DNA from 3 places in the Pectobacterium artocarpous genome. Region 2 is predicted to be linked to each of the others. Evidence: predicted binding sites of a transcription regulator. Region 2 holds the regulator's gene; each other region holds the start of a gene.
The links. Region 2 encodes PhoB, which activates phosphate uptake and scavenging genes when phosphate is short. Its sites were predicted from a motif close to CTGTCATAAAACTGNCNNAT; they were not measured.
Positions count from the first base shown of each region.

Region 1 (10,317 bases), on a different contig from region 2:
CTTCCCTGAGTATTCATTGCAAGACCGACGCCAATCAAGGTAAACCATCGTTACTGATTTTAGGTCACAGACTTCTCAAAATGAGAAACCATAGAGCGAACGTGCTCTATTTGAGAATAGAAGAGAGAATAAAAAATAATATTTACCCAATACCATAAGTATTTTATTTATGCCAAAGGACAATGACAGTGCAAAGCGATGTCATATTGCACTATGAGAAAGCAGTGTCATAAAAAAACATTATCGTAAATAAGGCGTAGCTTACGTAATTAACAAGGGAAATAAGTGATCTATTCTTATTACATAAATTAACGGATCGCCTAGCCCTTAAATCATTTACGTTTCAGGGCAACACATTAACGTTTTTGAATAAAACAAAGCATTAGGCTTGTAGGGCAAGAGGCACGCAAGTAGCTTGAAATATAAGGTCGATAAGGAAACTAAGAAGCATCGTGAAATGGTAATGATCACTGTGGCAGGAAGGGGGGTTACAACGCCCTTTTCCGGGCGTTGTGGTCGAATGGTTCGACAAACTTACTCTTCGGCTTTTTTATCTTTCTGCGCCAGCAGCTTTTCCAGCGCATCACCACCAAGGTGACGGAAGTCCTGACCTTTGACGAAGTAGAAGATAAATTCGCAGATGTTCTGGCAACGGTCACCGATACGCTCGATAGAACGGGCACAGAACAGTGCGGTCAGTACGCTTGGGATGGTGCGTGAATCTTCCATCATGTGAGTCATCAGTTGACGCACAATACCTTCGTACTCTTTATCGACTTTTTTATCTTCGCGATAAATACGAATCGCTTCATCCAGATCCATACGGGCAAAGGCATCCAGCACGTCATGCAGCATTTGCACGGTATGACGCCCTAATGATTCCAGGCTAACCAGCAGCGGCTGATGCTGATGGGAGAATTTCTCCAGCGCGGTGCGACAGATTTTATCCGCCACGTCGCCGATACGTTCCAGTTCGGAGATGGTTTTGATGATCGCCATCACCAGACGCAAGTCGCTGGCGGTGGGCTGGCGCTTCGCGATAATACGCACGCAGGCTTCATCAATCGCCACTTCCATCATGTTAACTTTGGCGTCGCCTTCAATCACCTGCTGAGCCAGTTCCGCGTCCTGATTATGCATCGCGGTAATCGCGTCACTCAGCTGTTGCTCCACCAGCCCGCCCATGGTCAGGACCTGCGTGCGGATATGTTCCAGTTCGGCGTTAAACTGACCGGAAATGTGTTTGTTCAGATTCAGATTATCCATGATGCTTCCTAATCAACCGTAACGGCCGGTGATGTAATCTTCAGTCTGTTTCTGCCGTGGGGCAGTAAACAGGGTATCAGTATCGCTGAACTCGATCAGCTCACCCAAATACATAAACGCCGTATGATCTGAACAACGCGCCGCCTGCTGCATGTTGTGCGTCACAATGACCACGGTGTAGTCTTTTTTCAGCTCGGAGATCAACTCTTCAATGCGGCCAGTCGAAATTGGGTCGAGCGCAGAACAGGGTTCATCCAGCAGCAAGACATCCGGACGGATCGCAATACCGCGGGCAATACATAAACGCTGCTGCTGACCACCAGACAGGCTATAGCCGCTCTGGTGCAGTTTATCTTTCGTCTCTTGCCACAGCGCCGCTTTGGTCAGCGCCCACTGCACACGTTCATCCATATCGGCACGAGACAGTTTTTCAAACAGGCGAACACCAAACGCGATGTTATCGTAAATGGACATCGGGAACGGCGTCGGCTTCTGGAAAACCATGCCAACCTTGGCGCGCAGTAGCGCGATATCTTGCTTATCTGTCAGGATGTTATTGCCATCCAGCAGGATATCGCCTTCGGCACGCTGCTCAGGGTAAAGCTGGTACATTTTGTTCAGCGTACGCAGCAGCGTGGATTTACCACAGCCGGACGGGCCGATAAACGCAGTAACCTGATTCGCGGCAATATCCAGCGTAATGTTTTTCAACGCATGGAATTTTCCGTAATAGAAATTCAGATCGCGTACCTGGATTTTGCTGGTGGATGTCTCAGTTGCCATACTCATCAAGACTTCTCTCTTTTACCTGGCGCTGCCTGACAACGCCTTGAATTTATTTAGTGTTTCTCAGCAAGCTAATATTTGTTAGCCAATCAATGCTTCTTCGCGGAGAAAATAACACGCGCCAGAATATTCAGCAGCAGAACGCACAGCGTAATCAGCAGAACCCCTGCCCAAGCCAACTGTTGCCACTCCACAAATGGGCTCATGGCAAATTTGAATATGGTGACGGGCAGGTTAGCAATCGGATGCATCAGATCCGTGCTCCAGAACTGATTCGACAGCGACGTAAACAGCAGCGGTGCGGTTTCCCCAGCAATACGCGCGATAGCCAGCAGCACCCCGGTGATGATGCCCGATACCGAGGCCTTCAGAGTAATCGCAGAAATCATTTTCCATTTCGGCGTACCCAGCGCATAAGCCGCTTCACGCAGGCTATCCGGCACCAGTTTTAGCATGTTCTCGGTGGTACGAATCACAATCGGCACCTGCAACAGCGCCAGCGCAATCACACCCGCCCAGCCGGAGAAATGCTGCATCTTTGCCACCACCAGCGTGTAGACAAACAGACCGACAACAATCGACGGTGCTGACAGCAGAATGTCGTTGATGAAACGAATCACTTCAGCGATCCAGGATTTACGACCGTATTCCGCCAGATAGATACCCGCCATAATGCCCAGCGGCGTCCCCAGCAGCGTCGCCCACAGGATCAGCAACCCGCTCCCGACGATGGCGTTTGCCAGTCCGCCACCTTCCGTATTCGGCGGCGGCGTCATCTCGGTAAACAGGGCAAGTGACATGCCATCAAAACCACGGGTAACGGTCGAGAACAGAATCCAGATCAACCAGAACAAGCCAAATGCCATCGTGGACATGGATAAGAACAGCGCAATGCGGTTTTTCTGGCGACGCCAGGCCTGCATTTTACGCCGCGAGCGTGCCAATTCGGCTTCTTGTTCTATGCCTAATGTAGCCATTAGCGCGCCCCCTCATTTTTTGCCAGACGCATCACCATCAGCTTTGAACACGCCAGAACAATAAAGGTAATCACAAACAGAATCAGACCCAGCTCCATTAGCGCCGCCGTGTGCAGACCGGATTCGGCTTCAGCGAATTCGTTAGCCAGCGCAGAGGTAATACTGTTGCCCGGCATATACAGCGACGCGCTATCGAGTTGGTAGGTGTTGCCGATGATAAAGGTCACCGCCATGGTTTCCCCCAAGGCGCGCCCTAATCCCAGCATCACCCCGCCGATTACGCCGTTTTTGGTGTAAGGCAGTACAATGCGCCAAATCACCTCCCACGTCGTACAGCCGATGCCGTAGGCGGACTCTTTCATCATTACCGGCGTTTGCTCAAACACATCACGCATAACCGCCGCAATGTACGGGATAATCATGATGGCCAGAATGACGCCCGCCGCCAGAATACCAATCCCGAACGCTGGGCCGGAGAATAGCGCGCCCACAATAGGAATGCCGGACAGGACATTGCCTACCGGCTGTTGGAAGTATTCGGCAAACAGCGGAGCGAAAATGAACAATCCCCACATGCCGTACACAATACTCGGTATGGCCGCCAGCAATTCAATCGCCACGCCAAGCGGACGTTTCAACCATGCGGGTGCCAGTTCGGTCAGAAATAACGCAATCCCGAAGCTAATCGGGATAGCAATAATCAGTGCGATCAATGAAGTTACGACAGTACCGTAAATCGGCACCAGTGCACCAAACTGTTCTGCGGGCGCATCCCACTCTTTCGTCCACAAGAAGGCAAAACCGAACTTCTCGATGCTGGGCCAGGACGCCACAATCAGAGAAACAATGATGCCTCCCAAGAGCAGTAGCGTGACCAGCGCCGCCAGTTTTACCAGCGTGCTGAAGAGGATATCGCCATATTTCCCCGGGGCTTTGATAGTTGGCTTGTACTCAGCCATACGTCTCTCTTCTCATTTTTAACTACATATGAAAGGCAGAGAGGTTATGATTGCCTCTCCGCCCCGATACGACTTGTTATTCCACTACGTATTTCCCAGAATCAGACAACCTCATCACGTTCTGGTTATCAACACGACGGTCGATGCAATACGTTGTTGATGCAATAATTAGTACAGCGCTTTGCCGTTGCTGTCTTTTACCTGAGTTTTCCAGGCAGCACGGATTTGCTCAACCACTTCTTTTGGCAGTGTGGCGTAATCCAGAGCAGTCGCCTGCTCGCCGCCTTTCTTGAACGCCCAGTCGAAGAATTTCAACACTTCAGCGCCCTGCTCAGGTTTATCCTGCTTGGTGTGAACCAGAATGAAGGTGGTTGACGTGATTGGCCACGCGTCTGCGCCTTTCTGGTTGGTCAGATCCTGAGCAAAAGATTTGCTCCAGTCGATCTCTTTAGCCGCGTTGCTGAAGCTCTGTTCAGTCGGGCTAACTGGCTTACCCTCAGCAGAAATCAGTTTGGTGTAAGCCAGGTTGTTCTGCTTGGCATACGCATATTCTACGTAACCGATAGAACCAGGCAGACGCTGTACGAACGCCGCGATACCATCGTTACCTTTACCGCCCAGACCAGTTGGCCAGTTAACGGTAGAGCCAGAACCGACTTTCTCTTTCCACTCGGCATTCACTTTTGCCAGGTAGCTGGTGAACACGAAAGAGGTACCAGAACCGTCAGCACGACGAACGACGGCGATATCCTGATCCGGCAGTTTGGCATTCGGGTTCAGCTTGGTGATTGCCGGGTCGTTCCATTTTTTGATGTTGCCCAGGTAGATATCACCCAGTGTTTTACCATCCAGCGTCAATTCGCCAGATTTGATACCAGGAACGTTCACAGCCAGCACCACACCACCGATAACGGTAGGGAACTGGAATAAACCATCCTGTGCTAATTTGTCGTCAGCCAGCGGCGCATCAGAAGCACCGAAGTCTACAGTTTTAGCGATAATCTGTTTTACACCGCCAGAAGAACCGATTCCTTGATAGTTAACTTTATTGCCGGTTTCTTTTTGATAAGAGTCAGCCCATTTAGCATAAACAGGCGCAGGGAATGTCGCACCGGCACCGGTGAGGTTAGCAGCAGCAAAAGCAGAGAATGCCGTCAGAGAAAAGGTTGCCGCAACAACACTGGCAAGAGTGGTACGCATCAGTTTCATAATCCCTCCTGTGGGATAATCGACGTGTCGACGTGGAGTCGTTATCAATCAGAGTTGTCAAATCAGAGTTGTCAAATCAGAGTGTAGTTCGCAGGAGGAAAAATAGGACAATTTAGTGACAGTAAAATGTACGCAATATGACAGTTTTATGACAATGAAGCCGTGGGCGGGAAAATTCAGGGGCAACCAGCCAGAACAGACGTTCTGACTGGTAAAGAAGCAAAGTCAGTGAGTCCGGCTATGGCTAAGCAATTTGTAAATCGTATCAGGCTTATAGCTATCGCCCTGATAATAAATCGCCCAGTCAGTTACCCGTGATATATCAACGGAATATACCCCACCTTCCTGCATATCCTCAACGTAGAACGGATGATTGATTAATGTTCCCGTAACCACGGTGTCATGAATTTTTTCAGGTATAAACCACATGTGCTCACGTTCTTCTCCCTCTTCGCCATGAGGAATGCCAAACTTCACCATAAAGCGCCATTCGTTTTCGACAGGCTTAGGTGATTTTTTGAGTAGCTTAGCTAAAAAACCGGGCTTAGCGGGTTCGTCACTCACATGATAGTTTTTGAACATATTGACGAAATAACGCCAGCGTAGCTGCGCCTTACGCGACATTTCTGCCGTTTCCGCGTTCGTGCGCCAGAACATGATGGCATTCTGCTCATCAAACCCTTTAAAGAACGTTTGCAGTACCGGGTTTTCTTCATTGGTGCGAAACAGCATACAGGAAGGTTCCTGATGCACATCATCCCTATCGGCGCGATCGCCCAGAAATACGCCTTCCGGCGTCCCTTCCAGATCGTAGCGCATCTCTTCCAGAGACCGCAGTTGGTCAATCGGCGTGGATTGATTCACATGCCGTAGCCCTTCTTCAAACGGCAACGCCACCAGATATTCATAGCCGCTGTCCGTTTGCCCGCACAGAATCGGCTCATTAAAGGTAATTTGCTGATTTTGAATAGCATTATTGACAAAACTTCTGAATAAATCCGGGATGCCATAATACGAGCTCAGCGTCTCTGGAATGACTAGTTCCGCTTCCGTCAGGCCGCATCGTGCCAGACCATGTGAGTGAAACCAGAATGTGGTTGGCGGATCGTTCTCGGTGTCGTACACGGCGTGAATGGTATACAGCGATTCAATTTCCGGCAGAACATCATCCTCTAGCTGAAAATTCAGCCATTCGCGGGTAAATACGTTACCAGCAGCGGAAATATCGATGCCCAGAAGAATATCCGGCACCACAACACTTAATATACGTAGTTGATGAACGTAATCTTCCAGCGGATTTTGCCCAAAAATAGACTCGACCGTAATCTCCTGCATTGCCGCATTCGCCTGCGCCAGCAGCTCGGGCGAAATGGGGTCGGTTGAATGCATCGGTGTAATTTTATTTTCGGGATCGCGATCCGACAACTCAAGATAAAAGGTCAGCTCTCTATCCTGATGGCGACAGGTATAAAAGAACCCGCCCTGCTCCTGTTCGGTATAGCTTATTTCACCATCAGTAAAGTATGACTGCGCCTCTAACAGGTTTTCCAACAGTGGATAGTTCATCTCTCGTGAGGAAAAGGCCACCATCGTTGAAGGCGCTTTTTCGCCCTTTCCCTCGGCGATATCCAGGTATTGTTGTTTGTTATTCATATTAAGAACGAATCAGTATTCAATATGGGTAAACCAATATACCGAATAAATTTTAATGAAGAGAGTTCGGTGAGCGTAAAAAGAATGGGGAATAAAAAATGAGCTGCAATATAAAAAATAAACGAAGGTAAGTAGCACCAGGGCTATTTACCTTCGTTTTTAGAAATTACTCGACAGTAACAGATTTCGCCAGGTTACGTGGCTGATCGACATCGGTGCCTTTAATCAGCGCGACGTGATAAGACAGCAACTGCAACGGCACCGTATAGAAGATTGGCGCAATCACTTCTTCGATATGTGGCAGCGGAATAATTTTCATATTTTCGCTGCTGGTGAAACCGGCATCTTCATCTGCGAAGACATACAGTTCACCACCGCGCGCCCGAACTTCTTCGATGTTGGATTTCAATTTCTCCAACAGTTCGTTGTTCGGCGCCACCACCACAACCGGCATGTCCGCATCGATCAGTGCCAGCGGGCCGTGTTTCAGCTCGCCTGCCGCATAGGCTTCCGCGTGGATGTAAGAGATCTCCTTCAGCTTCAGCGCCCCCTCCATCGCGATCGGATACTGATCGCCACGGCCGAGGAACAGCGCATGATGCTTGTCAGAGAAGCCTTCCGCCAGAGATTCGATGAGTTTGTCCTGAGACAGCATCTGCTCAATACGCGCTGGCAGTGCCTGTAAGCCATGAACGATGTCATGCTCAATCTGCGCATCCATACCGCGCAGACGCCCAACACGCGCCACCAACATCAGCAGAACGGTAAGCTGCGTAGTGAAGGCTTTGGTCGACGCCACGCCAATCTCTACGCCTGCTTTGGTCATCAGTGCCAGATCGGATTCACGCACCAGCGAGGAACCGGCAACGTTACAGATAGCCAGAGACCCCAGATAGCCCAGTTCTTTGGACAAACGCAGCGCCGCCAGCGTATCCGCCGTTTCACCGGACTGAGACAGGGTAATCATCAGGCTGTTCTTACGCACCGCAGGCTTGCGATAACGGAATTCTGAGGCGATTTCTACATCGCACGGAATTCCCGCCAGCGCTTCAAACCAGTAGCGGGAAACCATACCAGAGTTGTAAGACGTCCCGCAGGCGATAATCTGAATGTGCTCAACCTTCGCCAGCAGTTCATCCGCTTTCGGGCCTAATTCAGAAAGATTAATCTCGCCGTGGCTGAGACGCCCTTCGAGGGTGTTCTTGATCGCCATAGGCTGTTCGTAGATCTCTTTCTGCATGTAGTGACGATACGCGCCTTTGTCACCCGCATCGTAATTCACTTTTGATTCAATTTCTTCGCGCGTAGCAAGCTGGCCGGCTTTATCAAACACGCGTACGTCACGGCGGGTGATTTCCGCGATGTCGCCTTCTTCCAGGAACATAAAGCGACGCGTCACAGGCAGCAGAGCCAGCTGATCGGAGGCAATGAAGTTTTCACCGACACCACGGCCAATCACCAGCGGGCTACCAGAACGCGCGGCAACCAGTACGCTTGGGTCGCGGTTATCCAACACGACCATGCCATACGCACCGCGCAGCTGTGGGATCACACGCTTAACCACCTCAACCAGCGTTCCGCCGTTCTGCGCCTGTTCAAAATGAACCAGATGGGCAACCACTTCCGTATCCGTTTCAGAAACAAAACGATAACCGCGACCGATCATCAGTTCGCGCAGCGGCTCATGGTTTTCGATAATGCCGTTATGGACGATAGTGATATGTTCAGAAACATGCGGGTGTGCGTTCTCTTCAGAAGGTTCACCGTGCGTTGCCCAACGGGTGTGAGCGATACCCGTACCGCCGAGCAGATCGCGCTCTTCGGCTGCCTGAGACAGCGCCTGCACTTTCCCCAGACGGCGTAAACGGGTAACGTTGCCTTCGCCATCAACAACCGCCAACCCCGCAGAGTCATAGCCGCGATACTCAAGACGGCGTAAACCTTCCAACAAAATTTCAGCAACATCACGTTGCGCAACTGCGCCTACAATTCCACACATTGATGGTATTCCTATAAAAGTGACATATTGTGTCACCAGGGATGTCTTAGACCTGATTGTTCCGGTTTTTCCGGGTTCCCCGAGCCTTGTAGAGAGTTGGGGATTATTATGTTTTGTTCTGTACTCTGGATTAGGCCAAAACACAGGACAAAACGGCCTCCGCCGCGAGCGGAGGCAACAAATATTATTTCTTTTTCACCGGACGCTGCCAGCCGGAAATATGCCGCTGTTTCACGCGGCTGATCACCAGCTCATTCTCTGCCACATCGCGCGTAACCGTTGTTCCCGCACCGATTGTCGCCCCGCTGGCAACGCTAACGGGTGCCACCAGTTGCGTATCCGACCCTACAAACACGTCGTCACCAATCACCGTCTTGTGTTTATTCGCACCGTCATAATTACAGGTAATCGTTCCTGCGCCAATATTAACACCGGAACCGATGTCCGCATCCCCCAAATAGCTGAGGTGGCCCGCTTTTGATCCTTTACCCAAACGCGCCTTTTTCAATTCGACAAAGTTACCAACATGCGCGCCTTCAGCCAGTTCAGCGCCTGGACGCAAGCGGGCAAATGGGCCGACGGTACACTCTGCTTCCAGCACAGCGTCTTCCAACACAGAGTAAGGACTAATCTCACAGTCGTCGCCAATGATGCTGTTTTTAATCACACAGCCTGCGCCGATTTTCACCCGATTGCCTAGCTTAACATTGCCTTCAACGACGACATTGACATCAATCACGACATCGCGACCGTGGGTCAATTCGCCACGCAGATCAAACCGTACCGGATCGAGCAGCATGACACCGGCTAGCAACAGCTTATCCGCCAGTTCACGTTGATAGACCCGCTCCAACGCCGACAATTGCAGGCGATTATTGACGCCCTCCACTTCACTCAGCCGCTCGGGATGAACCGCTTCAACACGCTGGCCCTCTTCCGCTGCCATCGCAATGATATCGGTGATGTAAAACTCGCCTTGTGCGTTGTTGTTATTCAACTGGCTTAACCAACGCTTCAAATCCTTGCCGTTCGCAATCAAAATACCGGTATTGATCTCGTTAATCTGGCGCTGCTCTTCACTGGCATCCTTGTGCTCGACGATCCCCACAACAGTACCGTTTTCACGCACAATTCGCCCATAGCCTGTCGGATCGTCCAGTTTCACCGTCAACAGACCAATTCCACCCTGCGGCTTAGTCTGACGTAAACGCCCCAGCGTTTGCGGCGAAATCAGCGGCACATCGCCATACAACATCAGGATGTCTTCATCATCGGCGAAATGAGGAGCAGCCTGCTGCATCGCATGACCGGTTCCCAGCTGTTTCGCTTGTAGCACCCAGTTCAAGGCCGGATCGATCAATTCACGTTTTAGCAAATCACCGCCGTGACCATATACCAGATGAACGTGCTGTGCGCCTGTTGTCATTGCCGCATCAATGACGTGCTGAACCATCGGCTTACCTGCCAG
Region 1 is NZ_JBJXVK010000012.1:83,492-93,808, forward strand. Features, by position in the region: gene phoU (phosphate signaling complex protein PhoU) at 535-1,266, opposite strand; gene pstB (phosphate ABC transporter ATP-binding protein PstB) at 1,279-2,055, opposite strand; gene pstA (phosphate ABC transporter permease PstA) at 2,142-3,029, opposite strand; gene pstC (phosphate ABC transporter permease PstC) at 3,029-3,988, opposite strand; gene pstS (phosphate ABC transporter substrate-binding protein PstS) at 4,157-5,197, opposite strand; gene ACKQAD_RS09810 (DUF4026 domain-containing protein) at 5,423-6,850, opposite strand; gene glmS (glutamine--fructose-6-phosphate transaminase (isomerizing)) at 7,017-8,849, opposite strand; gene glmU (bifunctional UDP-N-acetylglucosamine diphosphorylase/glucosamine-1-phosphate N-acetyltransferase GlmU) at 9,034-10,317, opposite strand, start outside.
Region 1: a site for PhoB is predicted at 5,333-5,352, ahead of pstS (phosphate ABC transporter substrate-binding protein PstS). Genes of this name have one in related genera too.

Region 2 (10,317 bases):
GATCATGATGATAATAGTGGCAACCTTGAAGAAAGAGAGCCAGAACTCCAGTTCACCAAAGGCTTTTACATTCATCAGATTGATGGCGCCAATGATAAGCACCACGCTCAAGACCCACACCCAGTGCGGCACCGCAGGGAACCAGACGCCCATGTAAATGCCAAATGCGGTTACATCGGCAATGGCGACAATCAGCATCTCAAAGCAGTAGGTCCAGCCGGTGATATACCCCGCTAATGGCCCGAGATAATCTTGCGCATAGCGAGAAAATGAACTGGACTGTGGGTTGTGTACCGACATTTCGCCCAAGGCGCGCATGATGATATACGCGACAACCCCGCCGATCAGGTATGCCAGTAACACACTGGGGCCAGCCATTTGGATCGCACTCGCGGAACCATAAAAAAGACCGGTCCCGATCGCTGAACCAAGGGCGATAAAGCGAATATGCCGCGTGCTTAACCCACGCTTGAGCTTGGAAGATGGTTGTTCCATTGATAGCAACCCTGTCTTATAGAAAGAAAAACATTACAAAAAGAAAAACCACAGGCAAATACCTGTGGTGCAGAAACCTAACGTTGGGCCGGGGCAGTAAGATAGCCCCGCCGCTATCAGGCATTAACGATATTATTGATGTACCGTCACTTCCTGACGACCACACAGTCTGTCGTAAATCACTGCTACCAGTAAAACCAGCAGTGACGGTGGCAGCCAGGCCAACCCTTGCTCGCTCAGCGGCAGGTTGAGGCTCCACTCTGGCAACAGCGATTTTAAAGCCGACGATTTTATACTATCAATCATGCCAAATAACAGACTGACTAGCATGACGGGTGCCACAATACGTGAAGCGCTATTCCACCAACGCAGCGTAAAGCTCAGTAAAACCAGAATGATACACGGAGGATAGATCGCCGTCAGTACGGGAATGGAAAGTTGGATCAGATGGCTCAAACCGAGATTAGACACGACCATCGAGAACGTTCCTAGCACAAACACCAGCGTGCGATAAGATAGCGGCAGGTATTGCGCAAAGAATTCAGCACAGGCACAGGTTAGCCCCACCGCCGTTACCAGACAGGCGATAAAAATTAACAGCGCCAGGAAGCTGCTCCCCATGTTACCGAATGTGTGTTGCACATAAGCATGGAGAATTTCAGCGCCGTTCTGCGCCTGCGGCACAAGTTCACCACTGACAGAACCTAGCTGGAATAGGCTCAAATAGACCAGTGTCAGGCCAATACCGGCAATTAACCCAGCCCACACGGTGTAACGCGTCAGCAGAACAGGATTTTCCACCCCACGTGAACGCGCCGCATTGACGATCACGATACCAAAGACCATCGCGCCCAGCGTATCCATCGTCAGATAGCCGTTAACGAAACCATTAGAAAATGGCATATGCTCATACGCTTCTATCGTGGGAATCGGCGCACCCGCAGGCCACAGCACCGCCGCAATGCCCAGAATCGCCAGAGCAATAATCTTCAGCGGTGCCAACACGTGACCAACCGTATCCAGCAGTTTACCCGGATACAGGGAAATCCCGATAACGATAGCAAAATAAATCAGGCTATAAATCAGCAGTGGAGACGCCCCGTTGCCAACCAGAGGAGCCAGACCGACTTCAAACGACACGGTTGCCGTACGCGGCGTCGCGAACAGTGGCCCAACGGCCAGATAGCACACGGTGGCCAGAACCACGCCCGCTTTTTTACCAATTGGCGAGCTGAGCGCATCAACGCCACCGCCAACCCTAGCCAATGCGATCACGGTCAACACGGGTAGGCCAACGGCGGTCAGCAGGAAACCGAGGGCCGCAGTCCAAACGTGCTCTCCTGACTGCAATCCCACCATCGGCGGGAAAATAATATTTCCAGCCCCCACGAATAAAGCAAAGGTCATAAAACCTAATGCCACAATATCTTTGGAAGTTAAACGATGACTCATAGTTATGTCGTGTTGCCTGTATCAAATCGATAAAAAGAAAATTGTGTCGTTTATCGCCGCCGGAAGCCGTTCACAAAGGGTTAGCTAGGAGCATGACGCCAACACTCCCGCGACACGAAAATGGCGGTCATAGAAGTTATTTTTTGAACAGCCATATTGGGTGCCAAGTAAACCGTTTATAGCGCAAAAAGGCAAGCATAGATCAAACAACCAGAGCATTCAGCCAAACCATAACAAAAAATAAGAATATAAATTGGTTTATCATGATTTGCATAACACATGATTTGCGCATTTATCGATATTTAACTGCAATAAAACTGACAAAAACTGGCACAAAATGCATGATCTCTTGCATCATAAAAAAACATATTTCACAAAACGTTGTGGGCAAAGTAAAGGATAATAGTCGTAAAAAAAGGCCGGATCCTATGATCCAGCCTTTGTCTATCCATAATAGGGATGAGGTTACGTTATCGGTGTCGCCACACGCGATTGGCGATATCCACGACAAGCTTCAGCTTATTCCACTGCTGCTCTTCCGTCAGGCTGTTACCCTCTTCCGTTGAAGCAAAACCACACTGTGGGCTCAGGCAAATCTGGCTGAGATCGACATATTTTGCCGCTTCCGCGATACGCGCCTGCACCACCTCGGCATCTTCCAGTTCACCGTTCTTCGTGGTGATCAGTCCCAGAACCACCTGCTGATGACCCGGCTTCACAAAGCGCAGCGGCTCAAATCCCCCCGCTCTCTCAGTATCATATTCCAGGAAGAAGGCATCGACATTCACTTCACCAAACAGAATCTCTGCAACAGGCTCATAGCCGCCTTCAGAAATCCAGGTCGAGCGGAAGTTACCGCGGCAGACGTGTAAACCGATAACCAGATCCGCAGGTTTATCAGCCAGCGCTTTGTTCAGTACATCAGCGTATGTACGCGTCAGCTGTGCCGGGTCTTCACCACGTTCACGGATCTGGCGTTTTTGATCGTCAGAGCACAGATAAGCCCACACGGTGTCATCCAGTTGCAGGAAGCGGCAGCCGGCGTCATAAAATGCGTGAATCGCATCGCGCCAGGTTTGTGCCAGATCGTCGAAATAGTCAGCCAGATCGGGATAAACCGCCGCATCAATCGCTTTACGTCCGCCGCGAAAATGCATCACGCTAGGGCTGGGAATCGTCATTTTAGCGACCGCATCGCCAGAAATGCTGTTCAGGTAGCGGAAGTGATCGAGCATCGGATGCTGAGGGTTGAAACTCACTTTATCCACCACGCGAATCGCATGGGACTTCGTCTGAATACCGTTGAATTGAATACCCTGCTCAGCTTCGTAACGTTCCACGCCATGTAAATCGGTAAAGAAGTCGAAGTGCCACCAGGCACGACGCAGCTCACCATCCGTCACAATCTGCAAGCCTGCTTCACGCTGCTTTTCTACCACCCGCAGAATCTCACGATCTTCAATGTTACGTAGTGCGACATCATCAATCTCGCCCGCCTGATGTTGAAGACGAGCCTGCTTAATTGCAGCCGGACGTAAGAAACTGCCGACGATATCAGCACGGAAAGGGGATAAGGTGTTCGCCATGTGTCACTCCTGACATGTTGCCAGCACCAAGCTTGAGTAAAGAAGCATGCTGACAGATAGTTTCAATATGAAATATTTTCCCAGGTGGATAGTTACATTTAACCTTATTTAGCCATCTGGACGTCCAATCTTAAAACTATCCTGTCACGTGACAAACCGCAGGGCAATAGAAGAATTTTCACGTTACATGAATTTTCTTCATGTAACGTGAAAACATCACAAATTCATGAGGGAAGAGGCATTACTCTGGCAGACCAATCTGCTGACGCGCCTGACGACGCGTTTCTTCCGGTAGCGGTAAATAGCCATCCTGATTCACCAGCGACTGCCCCGTTTCAGACAGCACACGATCTAAAAATGCCGCCGTCAGTGCTTCCAGCGGCTGGCTGGGCGCTTTGTTCACATAGATGTAAAGGTAACGGATGTAGGGATATAAACCGCTGCGGATATTTTCAGTCGAGGGGTAAATGTAGTCGGTTCCTTGTGCGGCTAACGGCAGCATTCTCACGCCACTGGTGCGAAAGCCCACGCTGGCATAGCCGATGGCATCAGTTGAAGCAGCCACCGCCTGTACAACGGATGCCGAGCCAGGCAGCTCATTGACTTGAGGAAGGAAATCGCCACGGCATAGCGCCTTTTGCTTAAAGAACCCATAGGTTCCTGACGCAGAGTTTCGTCCATAGCGCAGTAACGTGCGCTTTTCCCAACGGCCATGCAAGCCGAGATCGCCCCACTGTTTTATCGGCTGGTAGTTACCGCAACGTTGCGTAATCGAAAAGATCGCGTCCAGTTGCGATAAATTCAGCCCAGGCAGCGGGTTATCCTGATTGACCAGTACGGCCAGCGCATCCATCGCGACCGGCACTGCCAGCGGTGGATAGCCATAGTGCTGGACGAACGCGTCAATTTCGCTGGCTTTCATCGCCCTGCTCATCGGCCCAAGCTGCGCCGCACCCGATGCCAGAGACGTCGGTGCAGAGGACGATCCGGCGGCCTGGATCTGTAAATTCACGTTCGGGTAATGCTGGCTGAAATCCGCCGCCCAAAAGGCCATCAGGTTAGCCAACGTATCCGACCCCGCACTGGAGAGGTTTCCCGCCAGCATCTGGCGAGGCTGTGCAACGCAAAATGCGCTGAACAGCAGTAAAAAAGCGCCCGCAATACGAGTGGCGGATGTCATGGGTAGCGTTTTCCGTCAGGCCGAAGGTTTCACCGTATTTTCAGCCAGAGAGGCAGGGACAATCAACCGATTCGGCAACGTAAAGACAAAACGCGAGCCTAGACCATCCTCACTCATGATTTCCAGACGGGAATCATGATGGCTGAGCGCATGCTTCACAATCGCCAGCCCCAGCCCGCTGCCGCCCGTCTGCCGTGAACGCGCCTTATCGACCCGATAAAAACGCTCCGTCAGACGTGGCAAATGCTCGGCCGCAATTCCCGGCCCGTTATCGCTAACCTGAAATTGCGCCCCTTGCGGGATCTTCTGCCAGCAGACTTCGATGCGCGTTCCCGCTGGCGTATGGTTAATCGCGTTATACACCAGATTGGATACCGCGCTGCGCAGCTGTTCTTCATTACCAAACACACAGAGATTTTCGTTCACACGAAAGACGATCTCATGGCGTTCCTGGCTTAGGGTCTGCGCTTCACGCTGTAACACGCGCAGCATCAGTGGAATATCGACTTTTTCATTCAGATCGATCGCCGTCGCCGCCTCAATGCGGGACAAGGTCAGCAACTGTTTGACCAACCCGTCCATACGCCGGGTCTGTTCCTGCATGGTATTCAGCGCTTTTCCTCGCAACGCTGCATCCAGCGTTTCTTCTTGCATCATTTCCAGATAGCCTTGCAACACCGTCAGCGGCGTACGCAGCTCATGGCTCACATTGGCAAAAAAGTTACGTCTGGCACCTTCAAGCTGGTGCATTTGCGTAATATCACGTACGACCATCAGGAGTTGCCCTTCGGAATAGGGCATCACGCGAAATTCAACATGGTGGGAATTATTCAACTGCAATGTGAGAGGGCGGCTAAAGTCTTGCCCTTTCATGTAATTGGTGAATTCGGGATAGCGTAATAAGTTGAGGATATTCTGACCGTTATCTTCCGGCCAGCGGAAATTGAGCAGATGCTGCGCCAGATGATTACACCAGAAAATCGTCCCTTCTTCGGTGGTGATCACCACAGCATCCGGCAAGGATTCCGCCCCGCTGCGAAACCGTTTGATCAGAAGCGCCAGTTCACGACGTCGGCGTCGATTACGCAACTGCATCTGGTAAAGCCCGTAAAACAGCGGTTCCCAGCTCCAACGCCCCGGTGGGGGCGTCATGCTGCGGTCAACCCACAGCCAATAAGAGAGTTTAAGCTGGTTATAAAAGTTCCAGCAGAGTAAGCCTAATACGGCGACCAGCAGAAACCAGGGCAGATAGCCAAAAATCAGCCCCAGCAACAACGCGGGCAAACAAAAAAAAGCCAGCTCCAATGCCAGCCTTTTCCAGGATAAACGTTCTAGCACGTTAATATATCTCCGGTTACGCTTACCTCAATAACGCGTTGAAAAACGGTAGCCCGTTCCCCGAACGGTTTGCACCATTTTGTCATGTCCGCTGGTTTCGAGCGCTTTACGTAGGCGACGAATATGGACGTCGACAGTACGATCCTCAACATATACGTTAGTGCCCCAAACATGGTTCAGCAACTGTTCCCGGCTGTAAACACGTTCAGGATGCGTCATAAAGAAATGCAGCAGCTTGAATTCCGTCGGCCCCATGTCCAATGCGTGCTCTTCGGTCGTCACGCGATGTGAGGAAGGATCGAGGCTCAGGCCGCGCATTTCAATGACTTCTTCCACCGCCATCGGTGAAATACGGCGCATCACGGCTTTGATACGCGCCACTAATTCTTTGGGTGAAAACGGCTTAGTAATGTAATCATCCGCTCCCACTTCAAGCCCGCGCACACGGTCTTCTTCTTCACCGCGTGCGGTCAACATCATCACCGGAATATCACGCGTCAGCGCCTCCCGCTTCATATGCTTGATGAATTGCAGGCCCGAACCTCCTGGCAGCATCCAGTCCAATAACACCAGTTCAGGGAATGGCTCCGACAGTTGCGTTACCGCACTGTCATAATCTTCGGCTTCAACTGGTTGATAACCATTTTGCTCCAGTACAAAGCAGACCATTTCACGAATTGGTGCTTCATCTTCCACGACTAATATGCGTTTTGCCATTGTTAATCCTGTCGTTAATCATCGTCGCTGTTAGCAGGCGAAAGGCATTATGCGTCAGTTTTATGACAGATTTATGAAAAACACCCGGATCTCTCCGCGCGATGTTACAGCGCATACATCCGATTTTCGAGCCGCTTTCCAAACTCCAGATTCCACCGCGACAGCCGTCCTCCCTGCTATATATAATCATGGCATGACGATGACAGAGCACCATGGCGACGGTACATCCTTTCACACAATGAATAATGACAACGCCACGCGGCATGAATATCGAGAGAACACAATGCGCATTATCCACACCGCCGATTGGCATTTAGGGCAATATTTTTATACCAAAAGCCGCGCCGCTGAACATCAGGCTTTTCTGCACTGGCTCATCGCTCAGGTGGAGCACCATCAGGTTGATGCCATTATAGTCGCAGGCGATATTTTTGATAACGGCTCGCCCCCCAGCTATGCGCGGGAAATGTATTATAGCTTCGTGGTAGAACTACAACGCACAGGCTGTCAGCTCGTTATTCTCGGCGGCAACCACGATTCCGTCGCGATGTTAAACGAATCCCGCGATTTGCTGGCCTGCCTGAACACACAGGTGATGGCCTGCGCCAGCGACGATCCGGCCCAGCAAGTGCTCATGCTGAAAAACCGTCAACAGCAACCCGGCGCCCTGCTCTGTGCCATTCCTTTTTTGCGCCCACGCGATGTCCTGGCCAGCAAAGCCGGACAATCCGGTGATGAAAAACAGCTAGCGCTACAGGCAGCGATTACCGCACACTACCAGCAGTGTTACCAACTGGCTTGCCAAATGCGCGACGAACTTGGCCTGCCGCTGCCGATTATTGCAACTGGGCACCTGACGACAATTGGCGCAACCGCCTCGGAATCCGTGCGCGATATCTATATTGGTACGCTCGATGCTTTTCCTGCTCAAGCTTTCCCCCTTGCGGATTATATCGCGCTCGGCCATATTCACCGCCCGCAGCGCGTGATGCAAAGCGAGCACATTCGCTACAGCGGTTCACCTATTCCGCTGAGTTTTGACGAACTCAACAGCGAGAAATCCGTTTGTCTGGTCAGTTTTACACCAGATTTACCAGCACAAATAGACATACTGCCTATTCCTGTCACTCAACCAATGCAATTGATTAAAGGTAGCCTGAGCGATATTGAACGACAGTTGGCCGCGTTTCAGGATTATCAAGGCGATAAACCGGTATGGCTGGATATCGAAATCAACACGCAGGATTATCTCAGCGACATGCAAAAACGAATTCAGACAATGACCGAGAACCTGCCCGTTGAGGTGCTTCTGCTACGCCGCACGCGCGAACAGCGCATGCAGGCTATAACGCAACAGGACAAGGAAACGCTGAACGAGCTCAGCGTACATGACGTTTTTGAACGCCGTCTGGCAACGGAGACAGAGATGGAAGAGGGTCGCCAGCAGCGTGTCCGTACGCTGTTTAATCAGGTTATTGATGAACTGGAAAATAGCGAGACGGCCAAATGAAGATTCTCAGTCTGCGCTTAAAGAACCTCAATGCGCTGAAAGGCGAGTGGAAGATCGACTTCACGCAGGAGCCATTTTCCAGCAGCGGCTTATTTGCCATTACAGGCCCAACCGGCGCGGGCAAAACCACGCTGCTGGATGCCATCTGTCTGGCGTTGTACCACGAAACACCACGGCTTGGCCTGCTTTCCGCCAGCCAGAATGACCTGATGACGCGTAATACCGCAGAGTGCCTTGCCGAGGTAGAATTCGAGGTGAAAGGCGTGGGATACCGCGCCTTCTGGAGCCAGCGTCGGGCAAGAAATGTCCCTGACGGCAATTTGCAGTCTCCCAAGGCCGAACTCGCGCGCATTGAAGACGGCAAAATTCTGTGTGAAAAACTCAATGATAAGAAAGAGATGATCACGCAGCTCACCGGACTGGATTTTGCCCGCTTCACGCGTTCCATGATGTTGTCGCAGGGGCAATTTGCTGCCTTTCTCAATGCGAAAGCAGACGACCGCGCAGAGCTATTGGAAGAACTAACCGGCACGGACATTTACGGCCTGATTTCCGAACGCGTGTATGAAAAGCACAAACAGGCAAACGTAGCATTGAATACGCTACAGGCTCGTGCTTCCGGCATTCAGTTGTTGACGGCTGAACAGCGTCAGCAGGTGGAAGAACAACTTGCCGAGCTGATTCAACAAGAACAACGGGGCAACGCCGAGCGTGAGCAAGCGCTGACTACGCTACGCTGGTTTGAACAACTGACACAGCGGCAAACGCAGCTCAGCCACACACTGGCACAATATTCGGGTGCTGAATCCGCCATTCAGCAGGCTAAGCCGCAGCTCGACAAGTTAGCCAACAGCGAACCCGCTGAAAAACTGAGGCCGTTATATCAGGAACGAGAACGCTATCGGCAAGAGTCTCTTGTGCTCGCCCAGCACATTCAACAACTGACCGAAAAGCAGGCCGCCGAGCAGGTGACATTAACCGCGCTACGCCAGCAGGAAGGCAAAGCAGAGCAGGATGTTAGTGAGCACAAACGGGTACGGCAGCAGCAAGAGCAGATGATCAACGAACAGGTTGTGCCACTTGACCATCGCATTACTACGCTAGTGCAGCAAAAAGCGCAGCAACAGGACGAGCTGGCAAAAACACAGGCTCGCCTGCACGCCGACGAAAGCAAACAAGCCCAGATAGCAGCAGAGCAACAGCAGGCTAAACAACAGCTTGAACAGATTCAGTCTTACCGTCAGCAACACGCACATCATCAGCAATGGGGAGAGCGGTTGCCTCTGTGGCGCACCCAGTTTCGGCAGTTGAGCCAGCTTCAGGGCGAGCAGCAGAAGCTGGAGCAAAAACAGGCACAGCACGCCGAACAGTCGACAGCGCTACAACAAGAGGGCATGGCGCTAGCGGCGCAGCTGCGTGAACAGCAAACGGCAGTAAATGCAGCGCGCCAGCAGTTCACGCAACATGATGAAACGCGGCAACATCAGGACGCGCACCAGTCGTTTTCCACCCTGCACCAGCGATTTAATCAACTGATTGATCAGCGAACGGCATGCCGACAGTTCGCAACCGTCAGCGACCAGTTCCAGCGCCTTCAGGTGCGCAAACAGCAATATCTCGCCAAACAGGTTGAGATACAAGGACATATCGACCAGTCACAAATATTACGGAAACAGCAACAATCCGAGTATGAACAACGCAGCCAGCATCTGGCCGATTTGGAAACGGTGTACTGGCAAGAAGAGCGTATTGTTAGGCTGGAAGCTGAGCGGCAACGGCTACAGGCAGGAGAAGCGTGCCCGCTTTGCGGCTCAACCGAGCATCCGGCAATTGAACGTTATCAGGCGCTGCAACCGTCTGATACCCAACAACGCCTGACGCACCTACAGCAGCAAGTGAACCAGTTAACAACAGCGCTGGCGAATACAACGGCGCTGCTGGTTTCGCAAGAGCAGCAGCGGGAACAACTGCAACAGGACATCGCTCAGTGCGATAGCGAACATCACACCCTGATCCAACAGTGGCAAGATGTCAGTGAG
Region 2 is NZ_JBJXVK010000005.1:92,140-102,456, reverse strand. Features, by position in the region: gene proY (proline-specific permease ProY) at 1-495, opposite strand, end outside; gene brnQ (branched-chain amino acid transport system II carrier protein) at 628-1,947, opposite strand; gene ACKQAD_RS04635 (cobalamin-independent methionine synthase II family protein) at 2,418-3,533, opposite strand; gene ACKQAD_RS04630 (PstS family phosphate ABC transporter substrate-binding protein) at 3,775-4,713, opposite strand; gene phoR (phosphate regulon sensor histidine kinase PhoR) at 4,729-6,051, opposite strand; gene phoB (phosphate response regulator transcription factor PhoB) at 6,079-6,768, opposite strand; gene sbcD (exonuclease subunit SbcD) at 7,052-8,278, shown strand; gene ACKQAD_RS04610 (AAA family ATPase) at 8,275-10,317, shown strand, end outside.

Region 3 (10,317 bases), on a different contig from region 2:
ACTGAGTCTGGGGTTCCCGATTTGGCGTGGCATTCTGGGAGGGAATTCGTTGCTGGGGGCCTCTTATACGCAGCGCTCGTGGTGGCAGTTGTCGAACAGGAGCGAGTCCTCTCCGTTCCGTGAAACCGACTATGAACCACAGGTTTTCCTGGGCTGGGCAACGAACTACACCTTCGCGGGCTGGACACTGCGAGATGTGGAAGTGGGCTTTAATCACCAGTCTAATGGGCGTTCCGAACCGACTTCACGCAGTTGGAACCGCGCTTATGCTCGCCTGATGGCGCAGAACGGCAACTGGCAAGTCGATGTGAAACCGTGGATACGTTTCTCCGATAGCCAGGACGATAACCCGGACATCACCAAATACATGGGCCATTACCGCTTACGCGTCGGCTATGTGTGGGGCGACAGCGTGTTTAGCGCGGAAGGGCGTTATAACTGGAACAGCGGCTACGGCGGTGGTGAGCTGGGCTGGAGCTACCCGCTGACGCGTCATGTTCGTTTTTACACCAAGGTCTTTAGCGGCTACGGTGAATCCCTGATTGACTACAACCACCGCCAGACCCGCTTCGGCGTTGGTGTGACGCTGAACGACATGTTTTAACGATTGCCGTTTTACCAAACTTAACCATTGCAGTTTTACCAAACGGCGCTGAAAATAGCGCCTGTTTGATTTCATTGAATTGGGGAAGGCGTGTCTACGGCGGAAGTATTGAATAAGGAAGCGCTGGCGATTCAGGTTCTACGGGACACATTCGGTTACCAGCAATTCCGACCGGGTCAGCAGGAAATTATCAGCGCAACGCTCAGTGGGCAGGACTGTCTGGTTATCATGCCGACAGGCGGCGGCAAGTCGCTGTGCTATCAAATTCCCGCGCTGGTGATGGACGGGCTGACGCTGGTGGTGTCTCCGCTGATTTCGCTGATGAAAGATCAGGTCGATCAGCTTCAGGCTTACGGCGTGTCAGCAGCCTGTCTGAATTCGACGCAGACGCGTGAACAGCAGCTTGAAGTGATGGCGGGTTGCCGTACCGGTCAGATCAAACTGCTTTATATTGCGCCGGAACGCCTGACGACGGACAGCTTCCTTGATCATCTCGCCTACTGGCAGATCGCACTGATCGCAGTGGATGAGGCGCACTGTATTTCCCAATGGGGGCACGATTTCCGCCCTGAATATCGTGCGCTGGGGCAGATTAAACAGCGTCTTCCTCATCTCCCTTTCATTGCTTTGACGGCCACCGCTGACGAGACCACGCGCAACGATATCGTTCGCCTGCTGGATCTTCGGTCGCCGCTCATCCAGATTAACAGTTTTGACCGCCCGAACATTCGTTACACGCTGGTAGAGAAGTTCAAACCGCTCGATCAGCTCTGGATGTTCGTGCAGGGGCAGCGTGGAAAAAGTGGCATTATTTACTGCAATAGCCGCTCCCGTGTGGAAGATATTTGCGCACGTTTGCAGGCCCGTGGGCTGAGCGCAGGGGCTTATCACGCCGGTCTGGATAATGAACGGCGTGCGCAGGTGCAGGAAGCGTTCCTGCGTGACGATCTTCAGGTGGTGGTAGCAACCGTCGCATTTGGTATGGGCATCAACAAGCCGAACGTACGGTTTGTGGTGCACTTCGACATTCCGCGCAATATCGAATCTTACTATCAGGAAACGGGGCGTGCCGGACGTGACGGCCTCGCGGCGGAAGCCGCGCTGTTCTACGATCCGGCGGATATGGCATGGCTGCGCCGCTGTCTGGAAGAAAAACCGGCCGGGCCGCAGTTGGATATCGAGCGCCATAAGCTCAATGCGATGGGCGCGTTTGCCGAAGCACAGACCTGCCGCCGTCTGGTGCTGCTGAACTATTTCGGTGAAGGACGCCAGCAACCCTGTGGTAATTGCGACGTTTGTCTCGATCCACCGAAGCGCTACGATGGGCTGGTTGACGCGCAAAAGGCGCTGTCCTGCGTGTATCGGGTCGGGCAGCGCTTTGGTCTGGGGTATATCGTCGAGGTGCTACGCGGCGCAAATAACCAGCGTATCCGAGACTTTGGTCATGACAAGCTGCCGGTTTACGGCATCGGTAAGGACAAATCGCAAGAGCATTGGGTCAGCGTACTGCGCCAGTTGATTCATCTGGGCTTGCTGAACCAGAACATCACGATGCATTCTGCTGTACAGCTTACCGAATCGGCGCGTCCGGTATTGCGGGGAGAAGTGCCGTTACAGCTAGCTGTGCCGCGTGTCATTAACCTGAAACCTCGCGCTAATCAAAAATCTTACGGCGGAAATTATGACCGTAAGCTGTTCGCCAAATTACGCAAACTGCGTAAATCCATCGCGGATGAAGACAATATCCCGCCTTACGTGGTATTCAGTGACGCGACACTGCTGGAGATGGCGGAGCTGATGCCGATCACCGCGGGTGAGTTGTTGAATATCAACGGTGTAGGCCACCGTAAACTCGAACGTTTTGGTGCGCCTTTCATGAACATGATTCGCGATCATGTCGATAATGATGACGAGTGACGCTCGCCTTATCTGATTGCATTTAAAAAACAGGAAAACCTACATGCTGATGCTATTTCTGACGGTGGCGCTGGTACATTTCATTGCACTGATGAGCCCGGGACCGGATTTCTTTTTCGTTTCGCAAACGGCAGCTAGCCGTTCCCGCCGTGAAGCGATGATGGGCGTGCTGGGCATTTCACTGGGCGTGGTGGTCTGGGCGGCGATCGCGCTGCTGGGGCTGCACCTACTGTTGCAAAAAATGGCCTGGCTGCATACGGCTATTACCGTCGGTGGTGGACTGTATCTGTGCTGGATGGGCTGGCAGATGCTGCGCTCCGCACGGCGTAAAGCACAGTTGGAAACCACTCAGGAGACGGCGGTGGTCTTGCCTCAGCGTGGCAAGACCTTTATGCGTGGGTTGTTGACGAATCTGGCGAACCCGAAGGCGCTGATCTATTTCGGTAGCGTGTTCTCACTGTTTGTTGGCGACAGTGTCGGCAGCGGTGCCCGCTGGGGATTGTTTGCGCTGATCTCGATTGAAACGCTGATCTGGTTCAGTCTGGTTGCAATGGTTTTCGCCTTGCCGACCATGCGTCGTGGCTATCAGCGTTTGGCGAAATGGGTGGATGGCGTAGCTGGGGTACTGTTTACCGGGTTTGGCCTGCACCTGATTTTCTCCCGCTAATCTTTCCCTGTTAACGACAGGAGTGCACCGCTAGTTGATACGGCGCACTGCCTTAATCAGGCCTTTCTCGCCGTGGCGAGTAACGCGCCGACCAGTACGAACAGTGAACCGAATATTCGGTTGAGCATCTTCATCTGCCGTGGGCCTTTTAGCCAGCCGGCGATGCGCGTGGCCAGCGTGGCGTAGCCAATCATCACGATAATATCGACGACGATGGTGGTGATGCCTAACACCAGATACTGCGCGGCCTGTGGTTGGTGGGGGATAATAAACTGTGGGAACAGTGCTGCCAGAAATACGATACTTTTCGGGTTAGTCAGGTTCACCAGTATTGCGCGTTTAAAGAGTCTCCGACGCGGCATCGCGCTGGCGAGCGCCTGAAGATTCAGTGCGCCTGCGGCACACCATTGCTGGAACCCCAGCCAAATCAGATACGCTGCGCCCAGCCATTTGAGCATGTCGAAAGCCAGTACAGACTGGTTAAGCAGTGCGCCTAATCCGATGCCGACGAGCACGATATGAATCGCCAGCCCGACCTGTAAACCACAGATCGACGCCGCTGCGCCACGATAGCCGTGGCTAATTCCGGTACTCATGGTGTTGATGGCACCGGAGCCGGGTGACAGGCTGAGAATCAGCGTTGTGAGTAAATAGGTTAACCACCAATCCAATGTCATGAAGCCTGCCCCTGAATCACGTTCTGTATTACGAGAGTCTGTCTGTTTTTTATGTCACAATACGCTTGTGCTTCACTGTTTGTCATGTTCTTCCGCTAGCTTTCGTTTTCCTGCGTCACCGGAGAGGTGTGATGATTCAACGCTACAATACGTTGCTTACGTCGGAACAGTTAACGCCTGAAGGGTTAACCTCGAACCTGTTAACGCGAGAAGCGCAGTTTGCCGCTTTTGCTACCGGAGCATTACTGGATTTCTGGCGTCAGCGCGAAGAGGGTGAGTTCTCTGGCGTTGATGATGTGCCTATCCGGTTTGTTCGTTTTACCGCGCCACAGCACGACAAGCTTGTCGTTGTCTTTTCAGGCCGTATCGAAAGCTATGTTAAATATAGCGAAGTGGCTTATGACCTCTTTCATAGCGGCTATGATGTTCTCATCATGGATCACCGTGGGCAAGGGCGGTCTGGGCGGGTGCTACCAGACGGCCACCGTGGACACGTCGTGCGTTTTAGTGACTATGTTGATGATGCCGAAACGCTGTGTCAGCAGCACATTGGCCCCAAACGATACACCCGTCGGTTTGCGTTAGCGCATTCAATGGGAGGCGCGATTCTGGCACAACTGTTGATTCGTCAGCCCGGGACGTTTGATGCCGTCGCGCTGTGTGCGCCGATGTTTGGCATTCGTTTGCCATTTCCTCATTGCGTCGCGGGGTGGATTGTCAATTGGGCAGAGCGTCGCCCGGCGATTCGCGATTATTACGCTATCGGCACTGGACAGTGGCGTCCGTTGCCTTATCGGATGAATGTGCTGACGCACAGCCGTGAACGCTACCAGCGCAGCATTCGATTTTATGCGGACTCACCGGATTTGCGCGTCGGCGGCCCCACTTATCACTGGGTGCGTGAAGCGATACTGGCGGGGAAACAGTTGCAGGCACAGGCCAGCGCCGTCACTACGCCGCTTTTGCTGCTACAGGCGGGAGAGGAACGCGTGGTGGATAACCGTAGCCAGAATGCATTTTGCCAGGCATTGACACAGCGCGGTAACGCCAATGTGCATGGCGCTTTACAGGTTATCCCCGGTGCGCGGCATGAAATTCTCTTTGAAACGGATAACCTTCGTGCTCAGGCATTTGTGCTGATTCTGGCGCACTTTGCGCGTTATCATTGATTGTAGGCTGTTGGTAAACCGCTTAACGGACGCGGAGTCACCTCGTTAACTTTTTGCGGCGCGTGCTGCTACAACACACCAGAAGTGAGATCTCATCGTTATGTACCATGTCGTTGCTTCCGATTTAGATGGCACACTGCTGTCACCTGACCACTCGCTGTCCCCGTATGCGAAAGAAACCCTCAGGCTGCTGACGGAAAAAGGGATTCACTTTGTGTTCGCTACGGGACGGCATCACATGGATGTTGCGCAGATCCGGGATAATCTCGGCATCAGTGCATTTATGATTACCTCGAATGGTGCGCGTGTGCATAACTCACAGGGCGAGCTGATTTTCAGTCACAATCTGGATCAGGACATTGCCCGTGACCTTTATAGCGTGGTACACAATCATCCCGATATGCTGACGCACGTATATCGTGATGACGACTGGTTTATGAATCGTCCGCGTGCGGAAGAAGAGCGGTTCTTCAAAGAGTCGATCTTTAAATACAAACTGTTTGAACCCGCGCTGCTTGAAACCGATGGCGTCAGCAAAGTGTTCTTTACTTGTGATTCCCATGAACAGCTGTTGCCACTGGAAGAAGCGATCAACGCACGCTGGGGTGACCGCGTCAACGTGAGCTTCTCGACGCTCACCTGTCTGGAAGTGATGGCTGGCGGTGTGTCTAAAGGTCATGCACTGGAGCAGGTGGCGAAGATTTTCGGCTTCTCGCTCAAAGAGTGCGTGGCGTTTGGCGATGGCATGAATGACTACGAAATGTTGTCGATGGCGGGCAAAGGCTGCGTGATGCAAAACGCGCATCAGCGTCTGAAAGATTTACTGCCGGACTGCGAAGTGATTGGTTCTAACGCAGACAGTGCTGTGCCGAATTACCTGCGAGAACTGTTTCTGAAATAAGCCGCGTATTATCAAACCCATGCATGATCGGGCACCGTGGTGCCCGATGAGGACGCCGATTCTCAACGCGGTTTATTCAGAAAATCGACCGCTTTGTCGGGGAAATCGGTAAACAGCCCGTCAACCCCTGCCTGATGGTAGAGAATGTCGTAGAGATGGTCGATATCTTTGGCATACGGCGGTAGCCTGTCGGCCCTTGCCGTAAACGGATGTACCTGAAGTTTATTCTGATGGGCTTCCTTCACCATATCGGTAAACGTGATGCTGTCAGGCGTTGCACTTTTCTGGACGAGCATGTGGTAGTCCGGGCCGATGCCGTCGGCATAGGTGGCAATCTGCCGCATAGCGCCGGGCTTTTGCATCCAGTCATAGTTGTAATTCACCCACGAGCCATTAGCCTGTTTCTCGTAGGTTTCATTCCAGTCGGTATAGGCGATCAACTGAATCAGGTTGAGGTCCATCTTCATCTGTGGCTGCAATTCGGTTTTAATCCGCTTTAGCTCTGCCACATCAAACGATTGCAGGAAAACCTTATCGCTTTTCTGCGTATAGCCATACTGCTTCAATACGGCCAGCGTTTCGCGGGCGATATCTTTCCCTTCCTGATGGTGAAACCACGGTGCTTTAATTTCAGGATAGAGGCCGATGTTTTTTCCGGTTGAGTGGTTCAGCCCCTGAATAAATTCAATTTCTTCCTGAAAGGTGTGAATACGGAAGTCAGATTTCCACATCGGGAAACGGTTTGGATAGCTCTGTACTTGCTTGCCATCTTTGATGTCGAACCCTTCGGTAAATTTCAGCGACTTGATCTCTTCCAGCGTGAAGTCGATAGCGTAAAAGCGTCCATCTTTACGGGCGCGCTGAGGAAAACGTTCTGCCACGTCGGTGACGCGATCCAGATAGTGGTCGTGTAGGACAATAAGCGCGTTGTCTTTAGTGAGTACCAGATCCTGTTCCAGATAATCAGCACCCTGAGCGTAGGCCATCGCCTTCGCTGGAAGCGTATGCTCGGGGAGATAACCACTGGCGCCGCGGTGGGCAATGACAATTTTGTCGGTTGTTGAGGAAGCAGAAACATCAGAATTGCTGAAAGCACTAAAGGAAACGGAGAGTGCGAGGGCGGAGAGTAGGGATGTTACGGTAACGTTCATGCGATCAAACCTCTTTCTGTTGAGAGAAAGGCGGCGTCATCAGGACGCCGCCAGAGGGATGCTTACTCGTGTGGGTTAGGCGCGGCTGGCTAACTCTGCTTTATGCTTTTTCTCATTCAGCATAACAACAATCAGCAGAAGTACGGCCAGAATACTGCCGCCGATCATGACCATGAAGCCGCCGTCCCAGCCGAAGAAGTCAACGGTGTAGCCGACGATGGCGCTGGCGGCCACGGAACCACCGAGGTAGCCGAACAGACCGGTAAAGCCTGCTGCTGTACCTGCTGCTTTCTTCGGTGCCAGTTCCAGCGCGTGCAGACCAATCAGCATAACCGGGCCGTAAATCAGGAAGCCGATGACGATCATACAGGCCATATCCACGCCAGGGTTGCCGGCTGGGTTCATCCAGTACACGATGGTTGCTATGGTAACCAGCGTCATAAAGAACACGCCTGTTGCACCACGGTTGCCTTTGAACACCTTATCGGACATCCAGCCGCACAGCAGCGTGCCCGGAATACCGGCGTACTCGTACAGGAAGTAGGCCCAGGAGGACTTATCCAGCGCGAAGTGTTTCACTTCTTTCAGGTAAGTCGGTGACCAGTCGAGGATACCGTAACGCAGCAGGTAAACGAAGACGTTGGCGATGGCGATATACCACAGCAGTTTGTTCGGGAAAACATACTGCATGAAGATCTGCTTCGCTGTCAGTTCTTCTTCCGCTTTTTCATTATAATCAATCGGATAGTCATTTTTGTACTCTTCGATTGGCGGCAGACCACAGGATTGCGGCGTATCACGCATCAGCGCAAACGCAATCAGCGCAACCAGAATGGCGGCGAAGGCTGGCATGTAAAGTGCGGCTTTCCAGTCGTTGAACCAGGCCATACCCAGCAGGAACAGCAGCGGAGGAATACCACCGCCGACGTTGTGAGCACAGTTCCACACGGACACGATGCCACCACGTTCTTTCTGTGACCACCAGTGAACCATGGTGCGTCCGCACGGTGGCCATCCCATTCCCTGGAACCATCCGCACAGGAACAGTAGAACGAACATAGTCGCGATGCTGGACGTTGCCCACGGTACGAAGCCCATGAACAGCATGACGGAGGCGGCCAGAATCAGACCAGCAGGCAAGAACACGCGCGGGTTGGAACGGTCGGATACCGAACCCATGATGAATTTGGAAAAGCCGTAGGCGATAGAGATGCCTGACAGCGCAAAGCCAAGATCGCCGCGTGAGAAGCCCTGCTCAATCAGGTAAGGCATGGCGAGTGCGAAGTTCTTACGTACCAGATAGTAGGCGGCGTAGCCAAAAAAGATCCCCATGAAAATCTGCCAGCGCAGACGGCGATAGAGGGGATCGACACGATCCTGCGATACGCGAGCCTGGTGGGCTGCGGGCCTAAAAATACTCAGCATAGATATCTCCAATGCGAAAAAAACAATAGCTTTTTTGTTCTATTACGAACGTTATTGTAAGGGGCTAGCGTGCAAATGAGTGTGATTTATGACGATAATGTTACACTTTTATGAAACTGTGACGATTTTTGCGCTCATGTTAACAGAACCGGAAAATTACACAGTGTGATTTTGGTGACACAAATCACACTTATTGTTTTTAAGCTCCTTTCTATTTTCGTTTTGTGTTCGATTTTGCTCTTTATCAAACATTAACCCTTCTTTCTGTGTCCCAATAGCAACATACATATCCTCCGCCTGGAGCGAGAACATGAAGCAAAATACTGGGAACTGGCGTGAAACTGACGTCGTTGTCATCGGCGGTGGTGCGACGGGGGCGGGTACGGTACGAGACTGTGCTCTGCGCGGACTGCGCTGCCTGCTACTTGAACGTTATGATATTGCGACCGGAGCGACCGGGCGTAATCATGGCTTATTACACAGCGGCGCACGCTATGCGGTAACCGACGGCGAGTCTGCCCGAGAATGCATTGAAGAAAACCAGATTCTCCGCCGGATCGCCCGCCACTGTATTGAACCCACCGACGGCCTGTTTATCACGTTGCCAGAAGACGATCTCGGTTGGCAGGCGCAATTTATTACGGCCTGTCAACAGGCGGGCATTCGCGCGCAGGTAATGGATCCGCAGGAAGCGCTGCGGCTGGAGCCGGCGGCTAATCCGGCGTTGATTGGCGCGGTACGCGTGCCGGATGGTTCCGTCGATCCTTTTCGCCTGACGGCGGCCAACATGATCGATGCCTGCGAGCACGGTGCGGAAGTCTTGACCTATCATGAGGTCATCGGGCTGATTCGTCAGGGCGATCGGGTTACCGGTGTGCGCGTTTTCGACCATAAAAAAGGTGTAGAAACAGAAATATACGCACAGGTAGTCGTCAACGCGGGCGGTATCTGGGGGCAGCACATTGCGGACTATGCCGACCTGCGCGTGCGCATGTTCCCGGCAAAAGGCGCGTTATTGATTCTTGGGCACCGCATCAACAACATGGTGATCAACCGCTGCCGTAAACCGGCGGATGCCGACATTTTGGTGCCGGGCGACACTATTTCGCTGATCGGCACGACCTCAACCCACATCGACTACGACCAAATCGACAATATGCTGGTGACGCCTGCCGAGGTGGAAACGCTGATGCGGGAAGGCTCCATGCTGGCACCGTCGCTGGCAAGCACGCGCATTCTGCGTGCCTATGCGGGCGTCCGTCCGCTGGTTGCCAGCGACAGTGATCCCAGCGGCCGTAGCGTAAGCCGCGGCATTGTGCTGCTTGACCACGCGAGCCGCGACGGACTGGAAGGGTTTATCACGATTACTGGCGGCAAGCTGATGACCTATCGCCTGATGGCGGAATGGGTGACGGACGCTGTCTGCAAAAAACTGGTCCATGACGTGGCCTGCTCGACGGCACAGACGCCGCTGCCTGGATCGGAATCACTGGATGAAGTGAGAACCGTTCCCCACGCGCTGTCTGCTTATCCGCCAGCAAAACCGCTCTCGGCACCGTTGCGCGGTTCGGCGATTTATCGCCACGGTGAACGCGCGGGTCGAATGCTGTCCGGTGAGCGTCTGGACCGCAGTCTGGTGTGCGAATGTGAGGCCGTGACGGCGGGGGAAGTGCGCTACGCCGTGGAATCATTGCAGGTGAATAACCTGATTGACCTGCGTCGGCGTACCCGTGTTGGCATGGGCACCTGTCAGGGGGAACTGTGCGCCTGTCGTGCGGCAGGTCTGTTGTGCCGTCTGGGTACTGT
Region 3 is NZ_JBJXVK010000003.1:68,682-78,998, forward strand. Features, by position in the region: gene pldA (phospholipase A) at 1-604, shown strand, start outside; gene recQ (ATP-dependent DNA helicase RecQ) at 695-2,521, shown strand; gene rhtC (threonine export protein RhtC) at 2,565-3,188, shown strand; gene rhtB (homoserine/homoserine lactone efflux protein) at 3,245-3,865, opposite strand; gene pldB (lysophospholipase L2) at 3,997-5,034, shown strand; gene yigL (sugar/pyridoxal phosphate phosphatase YigL) at 5,135-5,935, shown strand; gene glpQ (glycerophosphodiester phosphodiesterase) at 5,998-7,086, opposite strand; gene glpT (glycerol-3-phosphate transporter) at 7,162-8,511, opposite strand; gene glpA (anaerobic glycerol-3-phosphate dehydrogenase subunit A) at 8,822-10,317, shown strand, end outside.
Region 3: a site for PhoB is predicted at 8,609-8,628, ahead of glpT (glycerol-3-phosphate transporter). Genes of this name have one in related genera too.